Regions from separate parts of the Mesorhizobium sp. 8 genome, predicted to be linked through region 1. Evidence: riboswitches for the same ligand, from Rfam matches in the RefSeq annotation. Region 1 holds a riboswitch; the other holds the start of a gene.
What was found. A riboswitch is a leader RNA that binds a small molecule or an ion and turns the genes downstream of it on or off. The one in region 1 is predicted to bind S-adenosylmethionine.
Positions count from the first base shown of each region.

Region 1 (7,716 bases):
GCGCGATTTCTTCTGCGACCTCGGCCGAGGACCCGACCGGCACCGAGACGATGACGAGATCAGCGTCGCGCACGGCCTCTCTAAGATCAGTCGAATAGCTGTCGCCGAGGCCGAGTTCCTCGGCCCGCTTCAGCGTCGAAGGACTGCGCGTGGCGATGGCGATATGGCGGGCAAGGTTCTCGCGGTGGATGACGCGCGCCAGCGACGAGCCGATCAGGCCGATGCCGACCAGCGCGATCTTTTCAAACAGGGGTTCAGGCATTGTTCTGGCTTTTCAGGAATTCGGAGAGTGCGGCGACGACGCCGCGATTGGCTTCTTCGGTTCCGACCGTCATGCGCAGCGCGTTGGGAAAACCGTAGCCGGCAACGCGCCGCAATATATAGCCGCGTGCCGTGAGATAATCGTCGGCCTTCGCCGCCGAGTGCTTTTCGGCTTCGGGGAAATGGACGAGGAGAAAATTACCGACGCTGGGCGTCACGCGCAGCCCCAGCCCGGTGAATTCTTCGGTGAGCCAGGCGAGCCACTGCTCGTTGTGGGCGACGCTGCGTGCAATATGCTCGTGATCGCGGATGGAGGCGATGCCGGCCTCGATCGCGGTGGCGTTCACGTTGAACGGCCCGCGCACCCGGTTCACGGCGTCGACGATTGCCGCCGGCCCGTACATCCAGCCCAGCCGCGCACCGCCGAGGCCGATCTTGGAGAAGGTGCGCGTCATCACCACGTTCTCGCTGGAGCCGACCAGCTCGATTCCCGCCTCGTAGTCGTTGCGCCGGACATATTCGGCATAAGCGGCGTCGAGGATCAAAAGCACGTTTGCCGGCAAGCCGGCATGGAGCCTGCGCACCTCGTCGAACGGCAGGTAGGTGCCGGTCGGATTGTTGGGGTTGGCGAGGAAGACGATCTTCGTGCGTGGCGTCACCGCCGCCAACATGGCGTCGACGTCGGCCCGCTCGTTGGTCTCCTTCACCACCACGGGCTTCGCGCCTGCTGCCTGCACATAGATCTTGTAGACCATGAAGGCGTGTTCGGTGAAAATCGCTTCGTCGCCGGGCGACAGGTAGATCTGCGTCAGCAGGCCGAGGATTTCGTCCGAACCGTTGGAGCAGACAATGTTCGCCGGATTGAGCCCATGCACCTCGCCGATCGCCTCGCGCAACCGCCTGGCCGAGCCGTCGGGATAGATGTCGAGCCGACCGGCGACCGCGCGCGCGGCCTCGATCGCCTTGGGCGAGGGGCCGAGCGGGTTTTCGTTCGAGGACAGCTTGAAAAGCTTCACGCCGGCGGGCGCGGTGCTCTTGCCCGGCACATAGGCCTCGATGTCCATGATGCCCGCGCGCGGGGTTGGACGTGCCTGATGCTCAGCCTTGGTCATGTCGGAAATCCGTGGAAGCCGCTGCGGGAATACAGGCCGCCGCCGCCGCTGTCGAGAGGTGGCGGCTGGGCCAAATCGCGCCCGTTGACGACGCCGCGCCGCAGGCATAGATACGGTTTCGAACGTCGTGGTGATTTGCCGGTCGGCTTGCAGCCACGTTAAAGAAGTCGCTAAAGGACCGTGAGGGCAAAAACCCATGGGGCCGGTCGCGATTTCGCCGCCGGTCTTTTTGTTGGAGTGTCCCATGCCAATCAAGATCCCCGATCAGCTTCCCGCCCGCGAAGTGCTTGCCCGCGAAGGCGTGTCCATCATGGACGAGAAGACGGCGCGACGACAGGACATCCGCCCCTTGCAGATCGGCTTGCTCAACTTGATGCCCAACAAGATTCGCACCGAAACGCAGTTCGCCAGGCTGATGGGCGCCACGCCGCTGCAGGTGGAACTGACGCTGGTGCGCGTCGGCAACCACAAGGCCAAGAACACCTCGGAAGAACACCTGATCGCCTTCTACCAGACCTGGGAGGAGGTGCGGGATCGCAAGTTCGACGGCTTCATCGTCACCGGCGCACCCATCGAACTGCTGGCGTTCGAGGAGGTGAACTACTGGAACGAGTTGACCCGCATTCTCGACTGGACGGGGACGAACGTCCATTCCTCCTTCTTCATCTGCTGGGGCGCGATGGCGGCGGCGTGGCATTTCCACGAGGTGCCGAAATACACGCTGGACAAGAAGGCGTTCGGCGTCTTCCGCCACAGGAACAACGCGCCCGCCTCGCCCTATCTCGCCGGCTTTTCGGACGACTTCGCCATTCCCGTCTCGCGCTGGACGGAGGTGCGCAGCGCCGACATCAAGCCCGATACCGGACTGGAACTGCTGATGGAATCGGACAGGACCGGTCCCTGCCTTTTGTCGGAAAAGGCCGGCAACCGGCTCTACATGTTCAACCATATCGAATACGATTCCACCTCGCTGAAGGAGGAATACGACCGCGACGTGGCCGCCGGCACCGCCATCGAGGTGCCGCATGAATATTATCCCGGCAACGATCCGTCGAAGCCGCCGCTCAACCGCTGGCGCTCGCACGCGCATCTTCTGTTCGGCAACTGGATCAACCAGGTCTACCAGACGACGCCGTACGACATCGAGAACGTCGGGCAGGGCTGACGACAGGCGAACAGCCGTCAGACCGATGATGCCGCCTTCTTGCGCTTGGGCGTAGCGGGCGGCGGCTCGATGGCGCCGGCGCGCATGCGCGGCGGCCGCAGCGGCTCGCCGCCCTCGCGCTTGACGATGTCGAGTGCGCGCGGGAAAAAAGCGTGGTTGTGAAGGCCGCGGCCGATGTTGACGACGGCAGCCTCCGGAAGCCGCTTTTCCAGCATGGCGAGAATGCGCTTCACCGTCGCGCCGTCGAACGTATCCAGCGCCTCGTCGATGACGATCCAGCGCGGCTTTTCCAGTCCCAGCCGCGCGAAGGCCAGAAGCCGCTGCTCGTCGTCGTTCAACTCGTGCTCCCAACGTGCCGAACGGTCGAGCGAGCCGGCAAGATGGTCCAGCCCCATCTCGGCGAGAGCCGCCTTGAGGGCCGCGTCGTCCTTGCGGGCCTCGTCGCTCGAACGCACGAGCACCTCGCGCAGCGGCGCCGGCGGGAAATAGGGCGTGCGCGGAATGAACACCGGCGTCTCCCCCTTCGGCATGCCGATGCGTCCGCTGCCCCATGGCCACAGCCCGGCGAGCGCGCGGAAGAACAGCGTCTTGCCGGTGCCCGGATCGCCGCTCACCAACACATGCTCGCCCGGCTTGATGCGCACATGATCCTCGGTCAGCCGCGTGCAGCCGTCGGGCGACTTGATCTCCAACCCCTCGAAGCTCATCGACCCGTCGGCGTTCTCGGCAAGCTCGATATGGCCTTCGGCGCCGTGCAGCGTGTCCGTCTCCGTCAGCGCCAGCCGGAAGTCGGCCACGCGCATCAGCGTCGCGCGCCAATCGGCGATGGCGCCGATGTTGTTGACGAACCATTTCAGCGAGGAATGCACCTGGTTGAAGGCGCCCACCGCCATCATCAGCCCGCCGAACGAGATGTCGCCGGCAAAATAGACGGGCGCGGCGACGAGAATCGGCGCCACCACGGTAATCCAGCCATAGGTGTCGGTAACCCAGGCGAGATTGATCTGCGCCGTATAGATCCGCATCATGGCGGTGAGCACGGCGCCGAGGTCGAGGGAGAGCCGCTTCTTTTCCTGGCCCTCGCCGTCCGCAAGCGCAATGGCGTCGATATGCTCGTTGACGCGCACCATGGAGTGCCGCAGTTCCGCCTCGCGCGTGTAGCGATCGCTGTTCAATTCGATCAGCGGCCGGCCGACCAGCCAGCTGATCAGCGACGCCAGGCCGGCATAGAGGAAGGCCGCCCACACCATGTAGCCCGGGATGGCGATGGAATGGCCGGCGACATGGAAGACGAAGCCGGACGACAGGGTCCACAGCACACCGACGAAGGAGACGAGCAGGATCAGCGCCTGGACGAAGCCGATGGCAAGGCCCGTCGTCAGGTCGGAGAGATGGCCGGCATCCTGCTGCATGCGCTGGTCCGGATTGACGCCGATGGCACCGGCATGGGTCAGGCGGAAGGCACGGTTCGGCCGCATCCATTCCTCGATGAGATCGGTCGTCAACACCTCGCGCAGCCTGAGCTTGATGCGCTGGTTCAGCCATTGCTGCGCGATGTTGAGCAGGATCAGGCCGCCGGCGATGGCTGCGAACACCACGAGCTGGTGCAGGAATTCGGCCACGTCGCGCCGCTGGATGGCGTCGTAGAAGGGCTGGTTCCAGCGGTTGAGCAGAATCTGGCCGAACGACGTGGCGACGATGACGGCGAGGATGGCGGCCGATGCCCAGGCGATCCTGCGGGTGATGGGCGAACCCGCCAGCGCCTGCCGCATGGTCGCGAGTTGGTCGGACAGGCTGCTCGCCTGGATTTCGGTGGTCTCGGGCGCATTCATGCGGGATCGGCTCCATGCCGCGTCGAACGGTTTCCGACACGGCCGAGGCCGGTGACGCCCTGCGGCGACAGCGCCGGCACGAAGACCCTGCGCGAAGCGCGCTGCGCCGCCGGCACCCCCTGATAGAGCCGCTTCTGCGCCGCCACCACCAGCACGCCCGAGAAGATCGGCCAGAACCGCCTGCCGCCGCGCTCCAGCACATTGTGGAAGCGCATCATGAAACGGCGCGGCGACGGCGGAAAATGCAATCCGTCGGCCCAGGCGGCGGGCGTGAAGTTCGCCTCGCGCAGCAGTTCCGCGAGTTGGCCGCGCGAATAGGGCCGACCGGTGCCGAAGGGCGTGTGCTCGAAGCGCGCCCACATGCCGCGCCGGTTGGGCACGACGATGACGACATGGCCGGCGGGCGACAGCACACGCCAGATTTCGTTCAGCGTCTCACGCGGGTTCTCGGTATGCTCCAGCGAATGGACAAGCAGCATGCGGTCCACCGAGGCGTCGACAAGCGGCAGGTCCTCCTCGAACACCAGCGCGGTGGATGTCGGTCCCGTCGCCGGCCACACCACCGCGCCCTGCGCCGCCGGCATGAAGGCGAAGACGCGCTCCGCGTCGGCGCCGAACCGTTCCAGCCAGGGCAGCGTATAGCCCAGCCCGACGAGACGTTCGTTCGGCACGCTCACCCATACCGACGAAAGAGCCATGGTGATGGAATGCTCCGCCAGCCGGCCGAGCGTCGAGGCATAAAAGGAGCGCAGGTCGACGATGTCGGAATGCATGGCGGGACGGTATCCGCGAAGCGGGTGGAGTTCAACAAAGGCGACGACGGCGACATTGGCGGGTGACAGTCGCATCTGTCCGCCCTATCTGTGACTTCGACAGACGAATGCAAGAGGAGAAGGCGGATGGCCGTCGAGATCGAACAGTTCATGTGCCGCGAGGACAATTTCGGCGTGCTGATGCGCGACCCGGTGACCGGCGACACCGCGCTGATCGACGCACCGGAGGAAAAGCCAATCCTGGCAGCAATCGAGCGGACCGGCTGGGTGCCGAAGCTCCTGCTCATCACCCATCATCACGCCGACCATGTCGAGGCCAACCTTGCCCTGAAGAAGCGATTCGGGCTGAAGATCATCGGTCCCGAGGGCGAGAAGGACAGGATTCCCGGCATCGACGACACCGTACGCGGCGGCTCGACCATCGGCTTCGGCAACGAGGAGATCGAGGTGATCGACACGCCCGGCCACACCGCCGGCCACGTTTCCTATTACATGCCCCAGTCCGGCGTCGTCTTCGCCGCCGACACGCTGTTCGCGCTCGGCTGCGGGCGGCTGCTCGAATGCCCGCCCGACGTCATGTACGAATCGCTGAAGAATCTGTCGGACCTGCCGCCGGACACGAAAGTCTATTGCGGCCATGAATACACGCTTTCCAACGCCCGCTTCGCGCTGACGGTCGATCCCGACAACAAGGCGCTGCAGGCGCGGGCGAAAACGGTCGAGGCGCTGCGGGAGGCGGGCCGGCCGACGCTGCCCACCACCATAGGCGACGAACTGACCACCAATCCGTTCCTGCGCTGGTCGGACCCGTCGATCCGCAGGCACCTCGGCATGGAGCAGGCGTCCAGCGACGCCGTCTTCGCCGAGATCCGCCGCCGCAAGGACAATTTCTGAGCCGGCCGTGACCGCGCGCGCCGTCATCGAAACCCTCGGCATGAAGCCGCATCCCGAGGGCGGCTGGTATGTCGAGACGTTTCGCGACGCTCCCGAAGGCGGACGCGGCCATTCCACCGCCATCTATTTCCTGCTGGAGCGTGACCAAGTCTCGGCTTGGCATCGCGTCAGGGATGCCGCCGAAATCTGGCATTTCTACGCCGGCGCACCGCTGGAACTGTCCATCCACGAGGAGGGTCGGCCGGTCGAAAAGCATCGTCTCGGCCCCGACCTCGCTGCCGGCCAGCGCCCGCAGGCAGTCGTCCCCGCCGGCTGCTGGCAGACGGCTAAAAGCCTGGGCGACTGGACGCTGGTCGGCTGCACGGTCGCACCCGGTTTCGATTTTTCTGCCTTCGAGCTGGCCGCCCCCGATTGGCAGCCCGTGGTCGCGTCGGAGCGGTGATCCTGGCCGCCTAGCGCCCCGCCTCCGCGGCCGCGACCTTGCGTCCACCGAACAGCAGCGCCTTTGCCGCCAGCACCGCGCCACCAGTGATCAGCACGCAGGCCGCAAGGATGCGCCAGCTTGGCTCGGCGAAGCCTGCCGCGATCAGCACCAGCGTCGAAAGCAGCGGTGCGGCGTAGCTCGCCGCGCCCAGCACTTGGATGTTGCCGCGCTTGACGCCGATGTCCCAGGCATAGAAGGCTGCCCCCACCGGCATCAGGCCGAGACCGACGACCGCCAGCCACTGGCCGGCGCCAGCGGGCCAGACCGTTTCCTCCAGCAGCAGATGACAGACGAGCGAGAGCACAGCCGTCGCCAGGCAAAACCAGGTGACGATCGTCGTCGGCACCGAGGGGAAGCGCCGAGACAGAAGCGAATAGCCTGACCACAGGAAGGCGCACACCCCTGCCATCGCATAGCCGAAGCCGTAGCGCGCATCGAAGGAAAGCCCGCCACCCTTGGTGATGATGAGCACGGTACCGGCCAGCCCCAGCAGCGCGCCTGCAACGTGGTTCCAGGCTAGTTTTTCGCCCGGCATCAGCGCCGAGCCCAGCACGATCAGCAGCGGCCACAGATAGGCGATGAGGCTCGCTTCCACCGCTGGCGCGTTGCGCAGCGCGGTGAAGTAGAAGAAGTGGTAGCCGAACAGACCGGCGATGCCGATCAGCCACACCTGGGGCGGGATCTTTTCCCGCCGCGCAGGCGGCGCGTAAACGCGCGCGGCAAGCCCGACACAGGTGCCGATGGCAAAGCAGATCGCCGAAAGCTGGAACGGCGGCATGGAGCCCGAGGCGTCTGTCAGAAGCGCCAGCAGCGCCCACATGGCGATGGCCGAAAAGCCGATCAGTGTCGCGCGCGCCATTTGCAGTCCCCCTGGCCTTCGCAGGGCGCGCGGCGCCTTACTGCGTCGTTTCGAAACGTCGCGCGTTGACGGTGAGCGTGCCGATCTCGGTGCCCACCGTGGCGCGGATCGGCGCATATACGCTGGTTTGCCCAAGCGGCGCAAAGGTCACGAGGATATGGCTCTTGGTCCTCAGATATTGCAGTCCCTTGCGTCCCTTGCGGTAGCCCGAGACCGGCTCGAACTGCATCCGGCAGGTCACCGTCGGCCCCTTGTAGCCGGGAACGGCTATCTCGCCCTTGGAGGCAAGGGAGAGCGTCAGGTTGGCGCGCATCTCGCCGTCATAGATCCTGACCG
Region 1 covers NZ_CP040914.1:2,559,151-2,566,866, forward strand. Annotated here, with positions in the region: gene FGU64_RS12395 (prephenate/arogenate dehydrogenase family protein) at 1-262, opposite strand, end outside; gene hisC (histidinol-phosphate transaminase) at 255-1,373, opposite strand; SAM riboswitch at 1,491-1,567, shown strand; gene metA (homoserine O-succinyltransferase) at 1,618-2,538, shown strand; gene FGU64_RS12410 (ABC transporter ATP-binding protein/permease) at 2,556-4,370, opposite strand; gene FGU64_RS12415 (methyltransferase domain-containing protein) at 4,367-5,143, opposite strand; gene gloB (hydroxyacylglutathione hydrolase) at 5,270-6,037, shown strand; gene FGU64_RS12425 (cupin domain-containing protein) at 6,030-6,479, shown strand; gene FGU64_RS12430 (EamA family transporter) at 6,490-7,380, opposite strand; gene FGU64_RS12435 (DUF3108 domain-containing protein) at 7,418-7,716, opposite strand, start outside.

Region 2 (7,716 bases), 1.3 Mb from region 1:
ACTGGTGTTCGACTACCTGCGCGGACGTTCGACGCTGAAGCGCGTCTATGTGCTGATCGACGCCCGCCACGGCATCAAGACGAACGACGAGGAGGTGCTGTCGCTGCTCGACAAGGCCGCGGTCTCCTACCAGATCGTGCTGACCAAGACCGACAAGATCAAGGCCGCCGGCGTCCCCCGCCTGATCGACGAGACGCTTGAAAAGATCCGCCGGCGCCCGGCGGCCTTTCCCGCCGTCCTGGCGACATCGTCGGAAAAGGGCGGCGGCATCGAGGACCTGCGCGCGGCCATCGCGCTGGCAGCGAGCCAATAAGATCGGCGGTCAGTTGACCGTCCGCATCGTGTTCGGCAGGTCGAGCGAGAAGGCGGGCACGGCGATGTCGAACAGGTCGCCCTGTGCATTGCGCATGGTGTAGTGGCCGACCATGATGCCGGACGGCGTCGAAAGCGGACAGCCGGACGTGTACTGGAAGCTGTCGCCGGGGTTGAGTTCCGGCTGCTCGCCGACGACGCCCGGCCCGCGCACTTCCTCCACCCGCCCTTCCGCGTCGGTGATGTGCCAATAGCGCGTCAGGAGCTGGACGAACTCCTCGGACCGGTTCTCGATGGTGATGCGATAGCCCCAGACATAGCGGCCGGTATCGGGATCGGAGCGATCCTCCATGTAGAAGGGCTCCACCTCGACTTCGATGTTGCGGGTGACGGCGCGATACATGACATTCTCCCGACTCTGACCGTCCGTATTGTGGACCCGGCGGGGCCGTGGTCAATATGTCCGCAAGGATGGGTGACGGCGCGCGATCGCGCGCACTACCGATGCACGATGGCTGCGGGGACCGGTATGGCCAGTGCAGAAGACTTTCGCGCCATGGCGCTCGGCCTTCCCGAGGCCGAGCAAAGCGGCCATTTCGACGTCACCGATTTTCGCGTGCGCGGCAGGATCTTCGCGACGTGGCGCGAGAAGGACGGCCGGGCGGTCCTGAAGCTGACGCCCGACCAGCAGCAGTTGTTCAAGGAAACGGCGGCGGGCCTGTTCGTGCCGGTTGCCGGCTCATGGGGCCTGAAAGGCTGGACGCTGGTGGCGCTGGACAGGATCGATGCGGCGACGCTCGGCCACGCCATGCAGATGGCATGGCGCAACGCGGCGCCGAAATCCCTGCCTTGACGGTCAGGTCCGGTCGAGCGCCTGGGCGATATCCTCGATCAGGTCGTCGGCATCCTCCAGCCCGATGGAGAGCCTCAGCGTGCCCGGCCCGATGCCGAGTTCGGCGCGCGCCTCGTCGGTGAGGTTCTTGTGCGTGGTCGTCGCCGGATGGGTGATCAGGCTCTTGGCGTCGCCGAGATTGTTGGTGATGAGGATGATGTCGAGCGCGTTCTGGAAGGCAAACGCCGCCGCCTTGCCGCCCTTGACGTCGAGGCAGATCAGCGTCGAGCCGCCCTTCATCTGCTTCTTCACAATGTCGGCCTGCGGGTGGTCGGCGCGGCCGGGATAGATGACGCGCGCCACCCTGGAATGACCGGCCAGCACGTCGGCGATCTTGCCGGCCGACTCCGTCTGCTGGCGCACGCGGATCGGCAGGGTTTCCAACCCCTTCAGCAGCGTCCAGGCGTTGAAGGGCGACAGGCTGGGGCCGGTGTGGCGGAAATAGTCGTGCAGGTTCTCGTCGATCCACTTCTTGTCCGACAGCACGATGCCGCCCAGACAACGCCCCTGCCCGTCTATGTGCTTGGTGGCCGAATAGACGACGACATGGGCGCCGAGTTCGAGCGGCTTCTGGAACAGAGGCGTGGCAAACACATTGTCGACCACCAGCCGCGCACCGGTGGAATTGGCGAGCTTGGCGACAGCGGCGATATCGGCCACTTCCAGCGTCGGGTTGGTCGGGCTTTCGAGGAAGAACAGTTTTGTGTTCTTCCTCACCGCCTTTTCCCAGTTGGCGATGTCGGTGCCGTCGACGATGCTGCATTCGATGCCGTAGCGCGGCGCCAGCGTCTCGACCACCCAGCGGCAGGAGCCGAACAGGGCGCGTGCCGCCACGATATGGTCGCCGGCCCGCAAGCCGCACAGCACCGCCGCAGCGACAGCCGCCATGCCCGACGCCGTGGCGCGCGCGTCTTCCGCGCCTTCCAGCGCACACATGCGCTTCTCGAACATGTCGACCGTCGGGTTGGCGTAGCGCGAATAGATGAAGCCGGGTTCCTCGCCCTTGAAGCGGGCCTCGGCCTGCTCGGCGGTGGCGTAGAGATAGCCCTGTGTCAGGAACAGGGCTTCCGACATTTCGCCGAAGCCCGATCGCAGCGTGCCTTCGTGCACGAGTTGGGTTGCGGGCTTCCAGTTGCGCTTGTTGTTCGTCATGGTCCTTCACCAGCCAAAATCGGCACCGACACAAAAAAACCGGCCGCGAAAGTCGCAACCGGTGCCATGGGCTCTTGTGCCGACGGTCCTTTAGCGACTTGTTTAACGTGGCTGCAAGCCGACCGGCAAATCACCACGGGATAAAGCCCCTTTAGACCCAGCCCGCGCTTGCGTCAATCGATGGTTTCACTATGCCTTGTGCGGCTGGTATTCCTTTGGTGCGTCCTTCGAGGCTCGCTTCGCTCGCACCTCAGGATGAGGGAAGTCGACACGCTCGGCGGAAAACGACGCCGGCGGAAATGCTATGCCCGTACCTGAGGATGAGGATGAAGGCACCAGCCTCCCTCATCCTGAGGTGCGAGCGAAGCGAGCCTCGAAGGACGCACAACGAGCATCGCACCGACGGAGCAATCATTGCGCAAGACCGGTATTCTTCCCGATCAGGACATAGCGGCGCTGTTTTCCTCCGGCGCGCTCGCCGCCCCCCGGCCGCTCGACGCCGACCAGATCCAGCCGGCGAGCCTCGACCTCAGGCTCGGCGCCAAGGCGTACCGGGCACGCGCGTCCTTCCTGCCCGGCCCCGGCAGCACGGTCGACGCCAAGCTGGAACGGCTGAAGCTGCACGAGATCGACCTGACGGAAGGCGCCGTGCTGGAGACGGGCTGCGTCTACATCGTGCCGCTGATGGAGAGCCTTTCCCTGCCCGACCATGTCTCGGCCTCGGCCAATCCGAAAAGCTCGACCGGCCGGCTCGACATCTTCACCCGCGTCATGACCGACCACGGCCACGAGTTCGACAAGATCGCCGCCGGCTATCACGGTCCGCTCTATCTCGAAGTCAGCCCGCGGACGTTTCCGATCGTCGTGCGCGCCGGCTCGCGCCTGTCGCAAATCCGCTTCCGCACCGGCCATGCCGTGCTGTCGGAAGACGAGTTGCAGGCGTTGCACAGGGCACAGACGCTGGTTGCCACCGAGCCGCCGGACATTTCGGGCGGCGGCATCGCGCTTTCCATCGACCTTGCCGGCGACGCCAGCGGGCTGGTCGGCTATCGCGGCAAGCACCACACCGGACTGGTCGACGTCGACAGGCGCGCCGCGCACGACGTCGCCGACTTCTGGGAGCCGCTCACCCGCAACAAGGCCGGCGAACTGGTGCTCGACCCGGACGAGTTCTACATCCTCGTCAGCCGCGAGGCGGTGCATGTGCCGCCGCTGTTCGCCGCCGAGATGACGCCATTCGATCCTCTGGTCGGCGAATTCCGCGTCCACTATGCCGGCTTCTTCGATCCCGGTTTCGGCCATTCCGCCGCCGGCGGCACCGGCAGCCGCGCCGTGCTGGAGGTACGCAGCCACGAAGTGCCCTTCATCCTCGAGCACGGCCAGATCGTCGGCCGCCTCGTCTACGAGCACATGCTGGAACGACCGAAGGCGCTCTACGGCACCGACCTCGGCTCCAACTACCAGGCGCAGGGCCTGAAGCTGTCGAAGCATTTCCGCCCGCCGGGGCGGTGATACCGGCAATTTCGACGGATATTGACGGGCGCCCCCACCCCCTGTCCCCTCCCCGCAAGGGGGAGGGAGACGCGGACAGCACCGTCTCCGCGAAATTATCTACGTTGGCGAATTGCGGCTCCGACGCAAGGTTCCCCTCCCCCTTGCGGGGAGGGGTTAGGGGTGGGGGTCTGCGCCCTCCGCGATTGCCTGCCTGTCGACGCCCGCCAAGCTTGCTACAGCGCCCTCACCGCCACCTTCACCGGCGCCTCGATCTCCAGCGCGTTGCGCAGCGGCAGGCCGAAATCGGTCGCCTCGATCTCGAATACATCGCCGGGCTCGGTGCGGACGCCATCGGCGAAGGAGAGCGTCGCGGTGCCGAACATATGGACATGCACGTCGCCCGGCTGGCGAAAGGCCGGATACTTGAAATGGTGATGTTCCAGGTTGGCGATCGTATGGGACATATTCGCCTCGCCCGACAGGAACGGCTTTTCCCAGATCGCCTTGCCGCCGCGCAGGATGCGCGAGGTACCGCGGATATCGGCCGGCAGGTCGCCGACCAGAATCTCGGGACCGAAAGAGGCGTTGCGCAGCTTGGAATGGGCGAGGAAGAGATAGTTCACCCGCTCCGTCACATGGTCGGAGAACTCGTTGGAGAGAGTGAAGCCGACGCGCAGCGGCTGGCCGTCGTCGCCGATGACATAGATGCCGGCGATCTCCGGTTCCTCGCCGCCGTCCTGGGCAAAGGAAGGCGAGACGAGCGGCGCGCCCGGCGCCACCGCCATGGTGCCGTTGCCTTTGTAGAACCATTCCGGCTGCACGCCGACCTTGCCCGCGGCCGGCTTGCCGCCTTCGAGACCCATGCGGAACATCTTCATGGAGTCGGTGAGTTGCTCCTCGCCGTCCTCGGCCAGCTTCTTGTGCATGGAATCGCGCGTCGCCGCCGAGCCGAGATGGGTCAGCCCGGTGCCGGTCAGGTGCAGATGCGCCGGATCGGGATGGTTGATCGGCGACAGCAGAAGGCCCTTGCGATAGGCGGCCTCGAGGTCGACCGCGGCGCCCCAGCCCTTGCGCTCGATCAGCGCGGCAAGCCCGATGCCGGTGCGCGCCGCCTCGACCGCCAGCGCATAGACGCTGCGCGCGCCGTTGACGACGCGCGCGCCGTTGCCGTTGCGCGCCACGACGCGGATCGTATCGTCGTCGCCGAGCATCTGTGAAACCAGCATAGCCATCTCCTGCTTTCCCGTGCCGGCCGCCGCGGCCGCGCAAACCATCCCTGTCGCGGCGCAAGGCCTGCGCCGCGTTCCTCCAATGCGTATCGGTTTAAGTTCCCGTCCGGCCTTCGCCCGCGGCTCAGGCCTTGTTCTTGTTGTAGACGTCGAAGACGACGGCGCCGAGCAGCACGAGACCCTTGACCACCTGCTGCCAGTCGACGTTGACGCCCATGATCGACATGCCGTTGTTCATGACGCCCATGATGAAGCCGCCGACCACCGTGGCGATCACCTGGCCGACGCCGCCCATGGCCGAGGCGCCGCCGATGAAGACGGCGGCGATGACGTCGAGCTCGCTGCCGAGGCCTGCCGCCGGCACCGCCTGGCCGAGGCGCGCGGCGATGATCAGGCCGCCGAGCGCCGACAGCACGCCCATGTTGATGAAGACGTACAGCGTCAGCCGTTCGGTCTTGATGCCGGAAAGCTGCGCCGCCTTCGGATTGCCGCCGAGCGCATAGACGCGCCGGCCGATGACCATGCGCTTGGTGACGAAGACGAACAGGCCGATCAAAAGTCCCATCACGACCAGCACGATCGGCAGCCCCTTGTAGACCGCGAACTGGTAGACGAGGAACAGCGCCAGCAGACTGACGATCAGCGTCTTGGCGGTGAACAGGGCGAACGGCTCGGCCTGATAGCCGTGGCGCTCGCGCGTGCGGCGCGCCGAAAGGCCGAACCAGGCATAGGCGGCGACGCCTATCAGGCCGAGGATCACCGACGTCATCTGGAGCTGGACGCCGCTGCCGAAGATCGTCTTGCCGGCGGCGTTGACCGTCGGCGGGACCAGAGTCCAGACGCCCAGCAGCTCCGGGATGAAGCCGGAGGAGAGTTCCTTGAAAGAGACCGGCAACGGGCCGACGGAAAGACCGCCGCCGAGCATGGCCTGGCACAGGCCGCGGAAGATCAGCATGCCGCCCAGCGTGACGATGAAGCTCGGTATGCGATGGTAGGCGATCCAGTAGCCCTGCGCCGCGCCGATCGCAGCGCCGACCAGCAGGCACACGATCGAAGCCACCAGCGGATTGCTCAACAGGCCGAGCTGCCATGTCACCATCATGTTGGCGCCGAGCGCGCCGATGAAGCCGGCGACCGAGCCGACCGACAGGTCGATGTGGCCGGCGACGATGACCAGCAGCATGCCGAGCGCCATGACGATGATGAAGGAATTCTGCTGCACCAGGTTGGACAGGTTCAGCGGCTTGAACAGCGTACCGTCGGTGGTGAACTGGAAGAACAGCATGATGATGATGAGCGCCAGCACGAGGCCGTATTCGCGCAGGTTCGTCACCAGCGCCGAGACGGCGACGCGCGGCTCATGGGTATCCTGGGCCACGCCTGTCTGTGGCGAGGGCGAGCTCTCGACGGTCATGATGCAGCCTTTCCTTCCCCGCGAATGATGGCGCGCATGATCTTTTCCTGGCTGGCTTCGGAAGCCGCCATCTCGCCGACGATGCGCCCTTCGTTCATGACATAGATGCGGTCCGATATGCCGAGCAGTTCCGGCATCTCGGACGAGATGACGATGATCGCCCTGCCCTCGGCGGCAAGGCGCGCGATGATGGTGTAGATCTCGTATTTGGCGCCGACGTCGATGCCGCGCGTCGGCTCGTCGAGGATCAGCACCTCGGGGTCGGCGAACAGCCATTTCGAAAGCACCACCTTCTGCTGGTTGCCGCCGGACAGGTTGCCGGTGAGCTGGTAGACGCTGGGGGTGCGGATGTTGGTCTTGGCGCGGTATTCGTTGGCCACCGCAAGCTCGCGCAGGTCGTCGATGACGCCGCGCTTCGACACGCCCTTCATGTTGGCGGCCGTGACGTTGTGCTTGATGTGGTCGATCAGGTTGAGGCCGTAGGTCTTGCGGTCCTCGGTGACGTAGGCGATGCCACGGTCCACCGCCCTTCCGACGGTGGAGACGTCCACCGGCTTGCCGTCGAGCAGGACGGTGCCGGTGATGCGGCGGCCCCAGGAGCGGCCGAACAGGCTCATGGCGAATTCGGTGCGGCCGGCGCCCATCAGGCCGGCGATACCGACGACCTCGCCCCTGCGGACGTTGAGGTCTATGCCTTTGATGACCTGCCGCTCGGCGTGGATCGGGTGGTAGACCGACCAGTCCTTCACCTCCAGCACCACCTCGCCGATCTTCGGCTCGCGCGGCGGATAACGGTCGTCGAGCGAGCGGCCGACCATCGAGGTGACGATGCGGTCCTCGGTGACGTCCTTGCGCGCAAGCGTCTCGATCGTCTGGCCGTCGCGGATGACGGTGACGTGGTCGGCGACGCGGCTGACCTCGTTGAGCTTGTGCGAAATGAGGATCGAGGTCATGCCCTGCCGCTTGAATTCGAGCAGAAGGTCGAGCAGCGCCTGGCTGTCCTTCTCCGACAGGCTCGCCGTCGGCTCGTCGAGGATCAAAAGCTTGACCTGCTTCGACAGCGCCTTGGCGATCTCGACAAGCTGCTGCTTGCCGACGCCGATGTTGGTTATGAGCGTCTTGGGGTCCTCGTCGAGGCCGACCTTCTTCAACAGCGCACGCGTGCGCGTCTCGTTGGCGTTCCAGTCGATGACGCCGTAGCTGGCGTGCTCGTTGCCGAGGAA
Region 2 covers NZ_CP040914.1:3,854,828-3,862,543, reverse strand. Annotated here, with positions in the region: gene yihA (ribosome biogenesis GTP-binding protein YihA/YsxC) at 1-313, shown strand, start outside; gene apaG (Co2+/Mg2+ efflux protein ApaG) at 323-715, opposite strand; gene FGU64_RS18685 (MmcQ/YjbR family DNA-binding protein) at 842-1,165, shown strand; gene FGU64_RS18680 (O-succinylhomoserine sulfhydrylase) at 1,169-2,356, opposite strand; SAM riboswitch at 2,427-2,503, opposite strand; gene FGU64_RS18675 (2'-deoxycytidine 5'-triphosphate deaminase) at 2,771-3,868, shown strand; gene araD1 (AraD1 family protein) at 4,084-5,076, opposite strand; gene mmsB (multiple monosaccharide ABC transporter permease) at 5,204-6,493, opposite strand; gene mmsA (multiple monosaccharide ABC transporter ATP-binding protein) at 6,490-7,716, opposite strand, start outside.
Region 2: another riboswitch for S-adenosylmethionine. It lies ahead of FGU64_RS18680 (O-succinylhomoserine sulfhydrylase); the one in region 1 lies ahead of metA (homoserine O-succinyltransferase).